2 regions of the Pseudoalteromonas sp. TB41 genome follow, and region 2 is predicted to be linked to the other one. Evidence: riboswitches for the same ligand, from Rfam matches in the RefSeq annotation. Region 2 holds a riboswitch; the other holds the start of a gene.
The links. A riboswitch is a leader RNA that binds a small molecule or an ion and turns the genes downstream of it on or off. The one in region 2 is predicted to bind lysine.

Region 1 (7,905 bases), on a different contig from region 2:
ACGGCATCGCGCTCGTTATCAATGTTATGAAACGCGCTAATAAGTTTTTGGTATTTACTAAACTCATCGTTTTCGTTATCGAATTTGGTAATACCTGCATTGTAAATATGCATATAAGTATTACGTACATTTATATCGAAATTACGTAGCTCTTGGCAGTCTTTGTTAAAGTGGTGAATTAAATCGCTTAAATTATCAAAATCGATTTTTATATCAATCATGTAAGGTGTCACTTTACCACTGTATAAATCTAACGTGTGGTCAATACGCTCGGTTTTAACTTGGCGCAGGCGCTCTGTTTGACGATTAATTTGCGCTTGTTTTGATTTAATTAACGAGCGTCTATCAGCAATTGAGCCACTGTTTTTTTGAATATCTTGTAGGTAGTCGTCAACTTGTTCGCGTTCGGCTAAAAGCTGCTCTTTTAGCATTGCTTGGGCGTCAACCGATTGTTGCATCACTTCAAATTGCTCTAAGCGTTTAAGTGCACTTTCAGCACTCATAAGCTCATCGTATAGCGCGTCTTTTTCTTTTTGCTTATCTGCAACATTGGCGGCCACTTCGCGCTGTTGTTTAAACTCTTTTAATGATTGCTCAAGTGCGGTTAATTGAGCACTCAGTTGCTCTTTGTTTTCGCCGCTTTGCATTTGCACAGGCGAGAGTTTTTTAAGCTTAATACTGGCACCGGGCAGGGTGAGTACACCGCCTTTTACGTTTTCACTAAGCTGCGCTAAAAATTCGCCGAAAGCATCGTCATCATCAATAGTGATATCGCCATTGCTGGTGGTAGCAAAGGAGAGAAGATCGGGGTTTAATAGTCGCGATATTTCTTCAACTTCTTTCAGTGATAAGTCTTCACGCATACGAGTGAATAAATTAAATTCTAAGTTTTTAAGTTGTAACTTTAAGCTTTTAATTTGTTTTTGTGTTTCGCCAATGCGGTAATCAAGGGTGTGCAGGCTTTGACCTTGTGCACTCGTTATTGAGTGTGACAACGACTCGTAGTCATTTTTTAACTGCGTTAAGCTGGTTTTGAGCGTGGCTTTATTAACCAGCTCAAACTCACTTTTAAGAGCGTTGTAATCTAAAAACCACTGTTCAATTTGGGTTTGTTTGCGCTCTATATCGCGCGATTGTTGAACGTATAGGCTTTGTTTTTGTTCAAACTCGTGTTTTTCGTGCTCAATATCTTCAAGAGCGATGTTGAGCTCGCTTAGTTGCTCTTCCTGATACGTATCAAAATCAATCAGTGCTTGGTCAATTTTTGGTGCATAAGCGGCCAGTTTACCTTTAAGAACGGTTTGGTTTTCAAGCATAGATTCGAGGGCGGCTATGGGCTCTTGCATTGACTCAAGGGCTTTTAATTCACGTTTTGCGCGGTTTACTTTATCAAACGACCGGCGCCATACTTCGTAAAAGTCGACCTTTGAATTTGACATGTGGCGTTCAAACACACGTAACATAAAGCGCTTAACGTCGTTTGCGCCTAATTTATGTAAATTAAGAATACGACGAAAGATTTCTTTGTATATTGCAGAGTCTTGAACGTTGTTAAGGGGGATCATTTTTAAATTGATCTCACCATCAAATTGCGTTGCACCGCCAGTAAGTAGGGCGTTTAACTCTTGCGCTTTAAGCTCTATCGGGTTGTAACCTTGCTGCTTTAAGTGATTAAACAGCTTGGTAAACTTAATAATGGTATTGCCTTGGGTGTACTGGGCTAAATCAAGTTTGCCTTGATAGCAAAAGTATTGGTGTGCATAACCGGCAATTTTACCTAAGCCTGCTACGCCAATGACAACTGAGCCATGGGGTAAATCGGCTTGCAATAAAATGTACGATTGATCTGATGAAAAATAAAACTTACGGGTTTCATCTAAATCGTGGCCATCCCACTCGGTAAGGCGTAAATCGTTAATTAGCGGAAATTGCAGTGCATTAATAACTGAGCTTTTACCTGTGTTGTTAGGCGCACAAATCGAGCTACTTTTATCAAGTGGGATCACACACTTTGCATAGCCTGCAGTATTAAGTAGGGCGAGTTTACTCAGTCCGTATAAGTTTTTCATTCCTCGTCCTCTCCTAAAAAGGTTTCTTCATTTACTTCCATTAAGGCATCAATATAGCGATGAATTGGCGCCTGTAGCATAAAGCCGCCTTCCACTTCGCGGGCAAGGCCTAAACGTACCATGCGTAAATACACATCTTTGCGTAAATCAGAACCCGAGAATATTTCAAGCTGATCAAATAAATGTTTATTAAGTTGTACCAAGGTTTGCATTAGCTCTAAATCGTTTGGCTCATCAAATAATGCACGCATTGGGTCTTTACCTGTGTTGGCAAAGTGTTCGATTAAAATATAAATAGTGAGCGCTATCGCGCGCGATATTTTGCCCATATTGGGGGTGCTTTCATCGCTAGCAAAATAATAAAAGCCACGACTGTCGTGCTTTAAATCATGGCCTAATGCTGTGAATAAGGCGCTGTAGGCTTCAATTTGTTGGTCAAGCTCTTGCCACATTACCGTGTCTTGTTCGCAAATGTGGTAACCCGCGACTAATTTTTTATTAATGGCTTGTAAGTGAGAAAGCTCATTTAAGTTTATCTGTGTCATGGTCATTACTCGTGCTCGGCTTTATCAGCCTGAGGCTCTGAATTAAAGGGGTACAAAGAAAAGTGCTGGCCTGCAATGTTAACGCGGGCTTTTTTATCGCTTTGGCTAATGTGTAGGGTGGTATCGCTCACTAGCTTTTGATATAAAAACAGCATTTCATCGGCTTCAAGCTCTGGGTAGCTTTCGTCTAAAAATTGCAGCAGAGGCTGTGGTTTTTTACGCTGCTTTTTGAAGCGTTTTGCAAACTGCGCTTTTACATCGTGATAGTCAGGAATGTTTGGCGTGACAAACGCAGGCACATCGTTTTGCTCTGGTAGCTGATATTCATGATGCTCAAATTCAGCCAGGCTTGCCATGTAGGCTACTATATGGCGCTGTTGACCCAATGAATACTTTTGCGCATCGCTTACAAAATGTGGCTGCACGGCGCTGAGCATATTATCTACCCCATTTTTACGTATTAGCCCTAATACTTTTGCTACTTGGCGGGTAACAAGGTTATTACGGCGCAACTCTTCACGCAGTGGCATAAGCATATCGGCACTTTTACGTAAGCTTATCCGGCCAACTAAGTGCATTTCTAGAATTCGGGTACGCAATTGCTCAAGCATACGTTTATCACTGTACGCCTTGCCTGAGCGTTCAATATGTTCTATTTGGGTGCTAATTTGTTGCTCAATAAGGGTAAAGCAGGCATGAAAGTCGCCTCTAATATCGACCATTTCTAGCATGGGTTCTATATATTCATCAAACGCTTCTATGACAGCTTTGTAGCGCTTTTGCAGCGATTGCACCGCGTTATTTGATTTGGCTTGCTCAACAATATTTAAAATGGCGTTTTCGTTATGTAAAAACAGCTTAATTATTTTACGAACCCGATCATCCATAATGCGGCTAAAGCGGCGTAAATCATCAAAATCTTCCATTTCACCGGCATTAGATAGCCGATTACCTAAACGGGCCAAATCATCAACCAATACGCTTATTTCTTGTGCTAAGCCTAAATGCTCTTCTTGCAGTAAAAAGGTAGCAAAGTCAGCAATAGCACGGTTAATTTCTAGTTGTGACGATTTAGCCAGCGGAATAATAATTTCTTGATTTAATAACCGATTGGTTTCTTTATAAATGCGCTCATTATTCCATGTCGGTTGCTTTTGTTTTATGGCATTTTGTAAATCTTTAATACTAAAGTCGGCCATTTTAAAGCGTTTAAATAATAGCTCTAATACACCCCAATGCTCAGTGAGGGTATTAAGTAGCTTTTTAGCTGGGATCATAAGGCGTTACAACATCCTGGTATTCGTTATTTTATATTTCTCGAACTTATATGGTATTCGTTTTTGCGACGATTTAATAATAGTTTTTACACTCGCTTAGTGATAGTATCCGCGCCGAATATAGGCACATAGAGTTTGTGGGTATATTTTTTACATGGTTTCAATTTTTATTTAACCCCGAAGGTTGTTTAATATCATGGTTTCCTCGATTATCCTGACGCTGATAGCGATTGCATTTTTGCTTATCGTTATTGAGGATGTGATCCACGTTAACAAAGCCAAAACGACGTTATTTTTTGGTACACTTTGCTGGATTATCTCCTTTATTTTTCCTCTTAATGGGCAAAGCCCCGAAACGATTCAAACCCTCCTAGACCACAATATTTTAGAAATTGCTTCTTTATGGCTGTTTTTAATGGCCGCAATGACCTTTGTCGCCTATTTAAACTCTAAAGGACTCATCGAAAATGTTGTGAACCGGATAATGCCAACCAGCATTAGTGAACGAAAGCTAATGTTTTTGGTAGGGTGTTTTGCATTTGTATTTTCATCTATCTCCGACAACGTAACAGCTACACTGATCTCCTTGGCTGTTATAATGTCATTAAAGCTTGAAGCCAAAAAACTAGTTAAGTACGCCACCTTAATTGTATTTGCAGTGAACTCAGGGGGTGTATCACTTATCACAGGTGATGTAACCACACTTATGATTTTCCTTGATGGTAAAGTAACAATTAGCAATTTATTACTGTTAATTGTGCCTGCATTATTAAGCGTATTATTACTGGCTACTTTATTATCAATTGGTATGAACAAGCAGTTAGAGTTTAAAAAGACTAAATTTAAACGCATTGAAAAAACCGACATTACTATCGCTGTTATTTTCTTCACTACCGTTATTTCTACCCTTACTTTAAGTGTTTTATATAGTGTGCCGCCGTTACTTACCTTTTTACTCGGCCTGTCTATTATGTTTTTAGTCGCACAATTTTTAATGCGCAAAAAAGATATCAATAAAGATATGATCGACTTTATACGTGACATAGAGTACGACACCTTACTGTTTTTCGTAGGTGTGTTATTACTTGTTGGCGCATTAAAAGAAGTGGGCGTGCTAAGCCAATTTACAAACCTGTATACAGTGATGGCGCCAGAGTACGCTAACTACTTAATGGGTATTTTATCTGCAGGTGTTGATAACGTGCCACTAACGGCTGCGTTACTAAAAGCCGACATTGTAATGAGTCAACAGCATTGGTTGTCGTTTACGTATGCAACCGGTGTGGGTGGTTCAATGCTGATCATTGGTTCGGCGGCTGGTATTATTGCTATGAGTAAGGTAAAAGAGCTGACGTTTGCAAGTTACCTTCGCTTATCGCTGTATTTATTACTGTGTTACACCTTTGGTTATGCGGGCTCTTACTTAATGGGTAGTTTTATTTGATTTTATAGTAAAACGACTTGACAGCTAGACGTCTAAACGATAACTTTCAAAGCCGCACTCTTAGTGCGGTTTTGTTTTATTAGCCTCAGGTTAATAATACATTTAGAAGAGGTGCGATACTTAGGTACTTAATGTGAGGCAACGACAGCCTGCGACCATTAAGGAGGGAAGTACTCGCCGAGGAAAATAATGGGTCGTTACCATTGTTTTTCGGTTTATGGGGCTGAATCCTCAAAACTGTCACCAATTTATTAGGTGGAGAGCTTCTGGCAGTAGATTTTTCTTATCTTTATTTCCTGCCAAGTTCTTCTTGTTTTATTGCGGTTTGGATGCCGCGAAAGGAGACGAAATGACTACCCAACCAGTGCCACAAAGTTCACAGTGCACAAAATCAGATTACATTGTTGCCAAATTTGGTGGCACCAGCGTTGCTAACTTTGAGGCGATGAGCCGTTGTAGCGAAATTATCGTAAACGATAAAAATGTACGTATTGTTGCAGTAAGCGCCAGTGCCGGAGTGACCAATCATTTAGTGGAGCTTTGCAAAGCGGGTATTGAAGCCACTAAACGCCAACAGCATATTGATGGTGTCCTTGCGATTCAGCAGGCTATTTTAAATGACCTGTCGTTAGATGAGGATTTAGCCCTTGGGTTTAATCAAACGCTTGATGCATTTCAAACGTTGGCAGCACAAACACTCAATACTGAGCAGCAGTTCGATGAGCTACTTAGCTTTGGCGAGCGTTTATCGTCGTACTTATTTACCCAAGTACTAAGATTAAAGGGTTTAAATGCCACTCGTTTTGATGTGCGCCAGGTGCTTAAAACCGATAGCCAATTTGGTAAAGCAACACCAAATGTGGCCGCCACAGCGCAAGCCGCTAAAACACATTTAATTCCGCTGCTTGATGATAGCGTTATTGTGACCCAAGGGTTTATTGGTAGCGATGCAAACAATTTAACGACCACGCTCGGTAGAGGCGGCTCAGATTATAGCGCTGCACTGCTTGCTGAGGCTATTAACGCTAAAAGTGTGCATATTTGGACTGACGTAGTGGGTATTTTTAGCACCGATCCTCGTTTGTGTGTAAAAGCCACTCCTATTGCGCGTTTAAGCTTTGATGAAGCGGCAGAAATGGCCACTTTTGGCGCTAAAGTGCTGCATCCGGCTACAATTTTGCCAGCCAGTCGCAGCCATATAAATGTGTTTGTTGGCTCAAGCACAGAGCCAGAGCGTGGTGGTACTTGGATTGAACGTGAAAAATCGCAGCTACCAGGTATTCGTGCGGTCACGCAACGTAAAAACCAAATATTATTAACTCTTAAAAGCCCAGAAATGTTATTAGCCAGTGGCTTTTTAGCCCGTATATTTACTATTTTAAGTGAATGTAATATTTCGGTAGACTTGGTTACCACCTCTGAAATTAGTGTAGCAATTACCCTTGATAATGCGCCTAATGCATCACGCCCAGAGCTAGATCAAGAGTGCTTAGATAAACTCGCTGAATTTTGCCATGTATCGGTTGAAAACAATTTAACGCTGGTAGCGTTAATTGGCTCTGAAATTGTTTTGCGCCAACATGAAATGAATTTAATGAAAGTATTAAGTGACTTTAATATTAGACTCATTTGCCATGGTGCAAGTAAACATAACTTGTGCTTTTTAGTTGAGCAAAGCGAGTCTGATGCAGTGGTTCAAGCGATTCATAGTCGATTACTAGAAAGTGATTGCGCTGCGTAAATCGTTAATAGTTATTATTGAGCACCGCCAGTCGGTGCTTTTTTTTGCCACAACGCTAATATCAAACATGTCGTTATGTGCTCCAACCACGGTATTGCTACAAGCTGTAAGCTGAGTGTTATTAAGTTCGTTAAACACATTAGGGCTTAATAATTGAGCAATGGGGCGGCTGGTGGCTTTAGCCAGCGCTTCTTTTAATGTCCAAATCCTAAAAAAATGATGTGCTTGAGCTGTTATATTATCTGTATCGGTTATTAAGCTCACTTCGGCTGGGTGGTAAAAGTGTTTAGCGAGTTTAATAAAAGGGCGCTTTAAACTAATTTTTTCAATATCAAAGCCAAATTGAGTTGATGCTACATTTAACGCTGCACCTACAAAACCATGAGAATGAGAAATACAGCAACTGATCACGTCTGTTGTATTTTTAATATGTAACTCTAATTTACTGTTATCGGGGTTAAATTCAGAACTAATATCACACGATTTTACGCAGGAATAAGCAGCAAAAGTGGTCTTTACTAGGTATTTAAGCACTAAACGTGTGGCTAAATATTCTTGTTTAGCCTGTGGATTTTTACGCCGATTAATAACATTGAGCTCAAAAGGGCTTAAATAGTGGGGTAAATCAAATTCACCCACATTGAGGGTGGTCGCGTTAAGCAACGCAATGCAATGGCTGTTATTTGCTAAAGCGGGCGTGACTGCTAGCTGGTTTTCAAAGTAAGTTACACTCATCATTGCTCGTTATAAATGACGACCGATTACATATTTATTACCCAAAGCTGGATAGTTTGTGAGCGGTTGTTAGTTGTTGTGAGCGCTAAGTACA
Region 2 (7,905 bases):
ACCGTAGGCACCGCATTGACTAAATACTAGCCAGTCTTGCTCATTTAAATCACTGGGTAATTGGTGCTCTCCTAAGCAATCAAGTGCAGTACATAAGGGGCCGTATAGGCTCATTGCTTGATTTGCTGCGTTTGAATCTCGTAATAAACGCGCAGGGAAATCTTGACTGGTGACCGCAGGGCGCAATAAATGATTAATGCCGCCGCTCATAATCACCTGTTGTTGGCCGTAATTTAGTTTACGCTCAACAACAGGTGTGGCGTAGTGGCCGCATTCGCCTACAGCGTAGCGACCTAGTTCCATCCATAGCTCAGTAACCCCCGCATCGCATTTAATTTTTGCAAGCGCCTCTATGAGTGCATCCCAACTTAGAGTGGGCGTATCAAGCGTATAGGGAATACCTAAACCACCACCTAAATCCAGCACCTTGAGGTTAATATTTAAATCCTCAGCAAGTTGCCTTAACGGCGTAATCATTTGTGTCCACAGCTCAGCGAGTTTGTCGCTGCTAAGCATGTTGCCCCACTGAAAAATATGCAGACCGTCAAAATTAAGTGCACAGTAGTCACTGGTATTTAGCGCCTGCCACTCGTCGCACCCTAAGCCAAATGGAGTAAGACTATCGCCCCCTAGCGGGTTTTTATCACCCTCGGGCCAGCGTAATTGTACCCTTAATAAAACCTGCAACTGGCACTGCTGAGCAATCGCTTGTTCGTTGAGCCAACGTACCTGATTGAGACTTTCGGCCACAAAGGTACGCACGCCACGCGCAATAAAGTGCTTAATTTGTTTAGGGCTTTTTGCAGGCCCCGTGTTGAGCACGCGTTCACTGTTAATTCCTTGAGCAAGGACTTGCTCAAGCTCGCCTTTACTGGCGACATCAAAGTTAAAACCAGCGTTATTTAAGCGTTGGATCACGCTAGATAACGGGTTCGCTTTAACTGCATACCAGAGTTTTACCTCGGTTTGTGCCACTAAACGCGTTAAATGTGTGTTTAGTGAATCAAGATCATAAACAAAAAAGGGCGTATCAAGCTCAGTTGCTAGCTTATCAATAGCGGTTTTAACGGGCGTGCTCAAAAAGGTCATTAACGTAAAACCTCTTCAAGCAATAATGACGCATCACTTTGCTCGTCACGGTATTTAACAATTAACGCACACGACATGCTTAAGCCTTGCTCGCGCGCCCAATCGTTTGACGCAGGGCGAGATCCAGGGATCACAATCGCGTATTCAGGGATTGCTTCGCCTTTATCAAGCTGGCGCTCATTTACGCAGTCATAAACAGGGATGGTTGCAGATAAGCGAACACCTGGGGCAAGTACCGCGCCTTTTTTAACTACCACGCCTTCAACAATCACACAGCCTGCACCAATGAATGCATCGTCTTCTATGACCACAGGGCTGGCACCAATGGGCTCAAGTACTCCGCCTAATTGTACCGCTGCGCTTAAATGCACATTTTTACCTACTTGAGCACACGACCCTACGAGCGCGTGGCTATCTACCATAGTGCCCTCGTCAATAAATGCACCAATATTTACGTACGCAGGTGGCATAATAATAGTGCCTTTGGCAACATGTGCACCACGGCGCACACTTGAACCACCGGGTACCATGCGAACGCCTGCTGTGGCTTCAAAGCTTTGCGGCGCTAAGTTATGTTTATCAACAAAACCGCCAGCAAACTCGGTGTTTTGACCGTTTTTAAAGGCTTCTAAAATGCCTTGCTTTACTTCTACGTTAGCGTGCCATTGGCCGTTTTCGTCTTGTGTTGCTGCGCGAACCGCGCCCGTTTCTAAATTATTTAATAGTTCTAACCAGTTCATTATAAAAACCTGTATTTAATGCCAAGATAAAATGGTGTTGTTTGCCGATGAAATGTCATCTGTGTGTGTCAGCTCAAGGTGTGTTAAAGGTGGGCGTAAATACGGACTGCCAATACGCCCTTGTAAATGCATTAACACTTTGACTGGGATAGGGTTGGCTACTGAAAATAAGCTATTGATAGCACTAGACCACTGGACAAAAAGATTAGGGTGTTGGCCGCTTAAACTGCGCTTTACAAACTCATGGGTTTGCACTGGCCATGCATTGGCTGCAACCGACACTAAACCTTTTGCACCTGCTTGGGCAAAATAAGGCATGAGGGCATCGTCACCACTAAAAATGGCTAGTTCAGGCGCTGCTTGTCGATAGGCTTCAAATTGAGAGATAGAGCCACTGGCTTCTTTCAGTGCCCATAAATTTTTATGTTGTTTGAGGTTTTCAATGGTTGCAATGGGAATGCTAACCGCACTACGTCCTGGTACGTTATAAAGCATACAAGGATGAGAACTGGCATTGAGTAAGCTTTCAAACCAATGCGTTTGCCCCACTGCACCGGGTTTGGCATACAAAGGCGAGCCGAGTAAAAAACCATGGATAGGCAGCTGGTTGCAGTAATTAACCCATTCAAGCTGTTGCTTTAAGTTACTACCGCCTACCGTAACCATAAGGGGGACGCTCGGCTGTAATTGGCAGACATGCTCTACGATGGCTTGCTGTTCTTTGAGGGTAAGGGCTAACCCTTCGCCGGTGCTACCTAGCAGTAAAATGCCATTGTTAGCGGCTTCTTGTTCGGCCACCAAGGTGTCTAAGGTTGCGTAATCAACTAGGCCATTTTGATCAAATGGGGTGATCAGCGCAGTCCATAAATGGAAATTGTTAATATTGAAGTTGTTGATCATCTCTCACGAACTTATAGGGCATTCGTCGAGTTTTTGGCGGGTATTTAGGATGCCTGACTCTTTGAATGTGTTTATAATTCGAAGAGCGAATGGGCTTAAATAATAGGGCGCACGGCCTTATTATACTAAGACCAGAAGCTCTCCACCAAATATGTTATTGGTGACAGTCGCTAGGATTCAGCCTAGTCGCCCGAAGCAACCTTTCACAAAAAAGTGTTACCTCTCGGCGTTAATTCCCCTCACGTATGCTCAATGGAGTTTGCGCTCCTAACATACGCTACCTGAATAACGCACCTCTTCCAGCCCTTTGCACTTGCTATTGAAAAATCAATCAGCAAATACAATGTAATAGGGTAAGTGTGGCGATTAAACCACTTTAGCCGTCTAGGTGTCAAGTGACTAAATATAGATAGATTCATCCTGATTGACAGTTATTACGTATTAGCTGCTTTTCTCGTACACTAGTACTATTGTCGAAGTAAGGTATTAAGCAGATGGAAAAATTTAGTGATATTTATAAGCGAGCGGTAGAGCGAAAGGGCTCTGAAAAAATGCTTAAGTTGTTACTCGCAAAACCTTTATCAACAAAGCAACTCGTCACATTAAGTGATGATGATTGGCTAGAAGAATTTACTCGGAAAGTTTTTCAAAGTGGTTTTTATTGGTCGGTGATCAACAGTAAGTGGGCCGGATTTAGAGAGGTTTTCTGGGATTTCAATGTTGAAAAACTATTGATGATGCCACCGGATATGCTTGAGCAAAAAGCCAGTGATGAGCGGATTGTACGCAACTATAAAAAAGTAAAAACTATTACTGAAAATGCGTATATGATCCACGAAGTTGCAGAGCAATACGGCAGCTTTAGTGAGTTTATTGCTAACTGGCCAAGTGAAGATATTATTGGCTTGTGGGCGTATTTAAAAAAGCATGGTGCAAGGCTTGGTGGTAATACCGGCCCTTATGCGCTGCGCGCCTTAGGAAAAGATACTTTTTTACTTTCAAGAGACGTAGAAAGCTATTTGCGTGCCCATAAAATTATAGATGGCGGATTACAAACTAAAAAGTCACTAAGTGCGGCGCAGGCATTCTTTAATGAACTGCAGCAGCAAAGCGGCTTAAGCATGCAAGAGCTAAGCTTAATTGTCGCTTATGGTGTCGGTGACAATCGCGTAGGTATCAGCCAAAAACAATAGGATTAAACATGAAATTAGTGCCAAGGTATACCGACATTGGTGAGGGGTTTGCAATTAGCGATCATCCAGCCAAGGTGACAGCGCCACAGTTATTGTTATGGAATGAGCCCCTAGCTAAGCAATTTAATATACAGGTGAGTGCCGATTCTCGAGCAAATATATTTAGCGGTAATGAACCCCAAGCGATTTCTGCGGTGGCACTGGGATATTCTGGTCATCAGTTTGGTCACTTTTCACCGCGACTAGGGGATGGTAGGGCACATTTGCTCGGTGCGATTAGCGATGATAAAAATCAGCTTTGGGATCTGCAATTAAAAGGCGCTGGTGCTACGCCATTTTCGCGCGGAGGCGATGGCCGCTGTGCATTAGGTCCAGCTATTCGTGAGTACGTAATGAGCGAAGCTATGCACGCGCTTGGCATTCCAACAACGCGTTGTTTAGCCGTGGTTGGCAGTGGCGAAACCGTTTATCGCAACCCACCTCAACCAGGTGCTATTGTAACCCGACTCGCCAGCAGTCATATTCGGGTGGGCTCGTTTCAATATTTAGCCACTCAAGGTGACGTTACTAGCCTAAAAAACTTAGCCGACTTAGCCATTCAAAGACACTATCCCGAGATTAACAGCACTGGCGCTCAGCGTTATTTAGATTTTTTAGCCGCAGTGATAACCAATCAAGTTAACTTAGTCGTAAGTTGGATGAGGGTGGGGTTTATTCATGGGGTAATGAATACCGACAACACCTTAATTAGTGGTGAAACCATAGATTACGGTCCATGTGCCATGATGAACCAGTTTGATTTTGATACCGTGTTTAGCTCTATTGATAAACAAGGGCGTTATGCGTTTGGTAATCAGCCAAACATGGCAAGTTGGAACTGTGCCCGCTTAGCAGAGAGTCTAATAGCGCTGATCAGTGACGATGACGAGCAAGCGGTGGCAATGATGACGCCTTTAATTGAGGGCTTTTCAACGCAATTTAATCAGCAATTTAGCGCTATGTGGGCACAAAAGTTAGGGCTAACAATAGCTGATGATAAAGATAATGAGCTGGTGGGGGAGTTACTAGGGTTATTAAAACAACACCAGCTTGATTATACCAATACTTTTAATGCACTCACTGAGTCGTTAAATGGGCAAGCTGAAATACCATTAGCACTTACCTCTTGGGCACAGCAATGGCAAACACGAACTAATGAGCACAGCTATCAAGTGATGCGACAAGCCAATCCGAGCGTGATCCCACGTAACCATATTATTGAAGATATTATTACGCAGTACACTACGCATGGGGATAGTGAGCTACTCAGTCGTTTTAGCAAAGTGATGTCGAGCCCTTACACAAGCCATGCGCAGGCCACTGAGTTTCAAACGCCGCCCGAAGATGATAAGAATTATCGTACTTTTTGCGGTACTTAAGTATGGTTTATTGCATTTTAAAATGAATATAAAAGGTCATTTTTTACCCCAGCGACGTTCATTCATAGAGCAAACTATGAACGGGTGATACCATAACTCCATAAAAGCCAGTGATCGTGTGGGGTTTAAAGCGATTGTTTGCTTTTTGAGCTAGCCTGTGTTCATCGACATTTTTTATGAGCTAGTTTTATTATCCTAGATATTGAAAAAATATATTTGCGTTAAGTATTGATTAACAAAGACTCAGTTACTGTATAGGTAAGTTAGAAGAGCTAGCAATGCTTAGCTACATTTTTAGTTGTTAAAATGGGAAGAAAACAATGAAATTAAAATCACTTACAATGGCTATTGCGTTAGCTGCAACTAGCGCATCTACTTTCGCAGCCGAGCAAGAAGGCTTTTACATCGGTGCATTCGGCGATTATTACGATGCTTCGTGGAAAAACATGCGTGAGCAAGCTGGCCTTGACGTTAATGAGTCAACAGGCTGGGGTGCTGAATTAGGCTACCGCTTTAATGATTACTGGAGTGCGCGTTTAGAGTACGCAGACCTAGACTTTAATGCTCACGACAAAGTATTGAATAACCGCAACGATATTGACGGCGAACGTTACGGTATCGATGCACTTTACCACTTTGGTGGCGGTCCTTTCTACGGTTTATTTGGTCTGAAAGATATTGATGTTGTTGATGACAACACGTTTGTAAACGCAGGTGTAGGTTACCGACACTTTGTTACAGACAACTTTTTTGTTAATGCTGAAACCAGTGTTTACCAAGGTTTAGACAAAGGCTACACAGATGTTGGCGCTAAATTAGGTATAAACTACTTCTTTGGTCAAAAATCGGCGCCAGTAGCACCGGTTGAGCCTGCACCACAGCCAGAGCCAGAAATTGTTCCTGTGCCGGTAGCACTTGCTGATACAGATAAAGACAGCATTCCTGATGTAGATGATAAATGTGCCAATACACCTATGACAGATGCTGTTGGTAGCGATGGTTGTACACTTTATGAAGATACTGAAGTAACAGTAAGCTTGTTAGTAACATTCCCTAACAATGACTCGTCAGTTTCACAGCAGTACTTAAATGATATTGATGAAGTAGCGACTTTCTTAAAAGAGTACCCAGATACAACAGTGCTTCTTGAAGGTCATACGTCTGCAGTAGGTAAAGCGTCTTACAATAAATGGTTATCTAAAAAACGTGCTGATGCAGTAGCTAAAAAGCTAATTGCTGATGGTATTGCAGAAGATCGCATTACAACGGCAGGTTTAGGTGAAGAACGCCTTAAAAATGAAGCGAATACGGCAAAAGCGCATGCTGAAAACCGCCGCGTTGAAGCACACGTAAAATCTATTAAACGTGTAAAAGTATTACGTTAATAGCCTCATTATTGAGTAAAAACCCAGCTTAGGCTTAATGCCAGTCAGTTAAGAACTGACTGGCATTTTCTTTTATAGGGGTACTTATTCGGCTTCTTTCTTATCACCCTTGGATAATGCCTATCTGGTAATCTATCGGGTAAAATAAACAATCTAAGTGTTGTCAGTAACTCATCGTAATGAATAGGCAACTTACTTGCACTATGTATTGGCGTAAACATAAAGAAAGCGATAACCTGTCGCATAGATTGGCTAAAGCTTAGCTGTGTAGGCAAAATATCCTCATCTTTAGTTGCATCAAGCATGATGATACGTATTAAATTGTAAGCGAGTAATAACCCCCATAACTCTTGACGTACCATGTCTGGTTTCTTACTACGTAACGTGTGTTTGCTATGATTCAATCCCTGCTTTATTTCTCTAAACGCCAGCTCAATTTCCCAGCGTTGAGTATAAACCTCTGTTAATTCTTCATATGGAAATCGTAAAGGGTCAATGAGAGAGCTGAGTACACGATAGCTTTTTCCATCCACTTTATAGGTGGTTAATCTTGCCATCATGGTCTCTGGTAATGACTCAAATTTCTTTCTGGCTTGAGGACTTGTGGACAAAATCACTATTTTATCATTGTCATTTATACTATGTTCAACTTGATACTGTAAATCCTTCCTCGCGGGTAACATCCAGTGAGTGTTATCTCCTTGGTTTTGCCATTGATACAACAGTCCTAATGAGTAATAGCCGCGGTCAAACAAGGTAAGAGAATTATCTGGTACGGCTGGTAATAGTCGTTGAGCTAAGCTCATTTCACCTATGCGACGGGAGTCAAAGCTGCTATCTAACAGTAAATGGCTAGATACTTCCATAAGGCTACACATTCGTACTTGTGGGTAGCTTACTTCTCCATGTTGATTACTGTCACTGCCAAATGCTTCTCTGTTTTCTTGATTATCATGAGTTCGAAAACTAACGCCATCTACAGCGAGTAAATTAAGTCCGCACCATTGTTCAAAAGACTGGGTGGAAAAGGTTTTGTGTGCAAGTAATTGAAATGTATGTTGGACTGACTCATAGCCTAACCTTTGCCGACCTTGAACTAGCGCACTTGGCGCTACTAGTTTGTTTTTTCCGGGTAAAGAGATGTCGAGTCTATTAGCGATATCCCAAACGGTTTCGTTTC

Region 1: another riboswitch for lysine. It lies ahead of lysC (lysine-sensitive aspartokinase 3); the one in region 2 lies ahead of dapA (4-hydroxy-tetrahydrodipicolinate synthase).

The regions. Positions count from the first base shown of each region.
Region 1 covers NZ_AUTH01000110.1:110,412-118,316, forward strand. Annotated here, with positions in the region: gene L641_RS0120280 (hypothetical protein) at 1-2,069, opposite strand, end outside; gene L641_RS0120285 (hypothetical protein) at 2,066-2,614, opposite strand; gene L641_RS0120290 (hypothetical protein) at 2,620-3,891, opposite strand; gene nhaD (sodium:proton antiporter NhaD) at 4,088-5,335, shown strand; lysine riboswitch at 5,434-5,609, shown strand; gene lysC (lysine-sensitive aspartokinase 3) at 5,685-7,076, shown strand; gene L641_RS0120305 (4'-phosphopantetheinyl transferase superfamily protein) at 7,053-7,811, opposite strand.
Region 2 covers NZ_AUTH01000023.1:29,461-37,365, forward strand. Annotated here, with positions in the region: gene L641_RS0103945 (PLP-dependent decarboxylase) at 1-1,089, opposite strand, end outside; gene L641_RS0103950 (2,3,4,5-tetrahydropyridine-2,6-dicarboxylate N-succinyltransferase) at 1,089-1,829, opposite strand; gene dapA (4-hydroxy-tetrahydrodipicolinate synthase) at 1,845-2,729, opposite strand; lysine riboswitch at 2,857-3,036, opposite strand; gene L641_RS0103960 (DNA-3-methyladenine glycosylase I) at 3,224-3,922, shown strand; gene L641_RS0103965 (YdiU family protein) at 3,931-5,340, shown strand; gene L641_RS0103970 (OmpA family protein) at 5,661-6,725, shown strand; gene L641_RS0103975 (IS4 family transposase) at 6,770-7,905, opposite strand, start outside.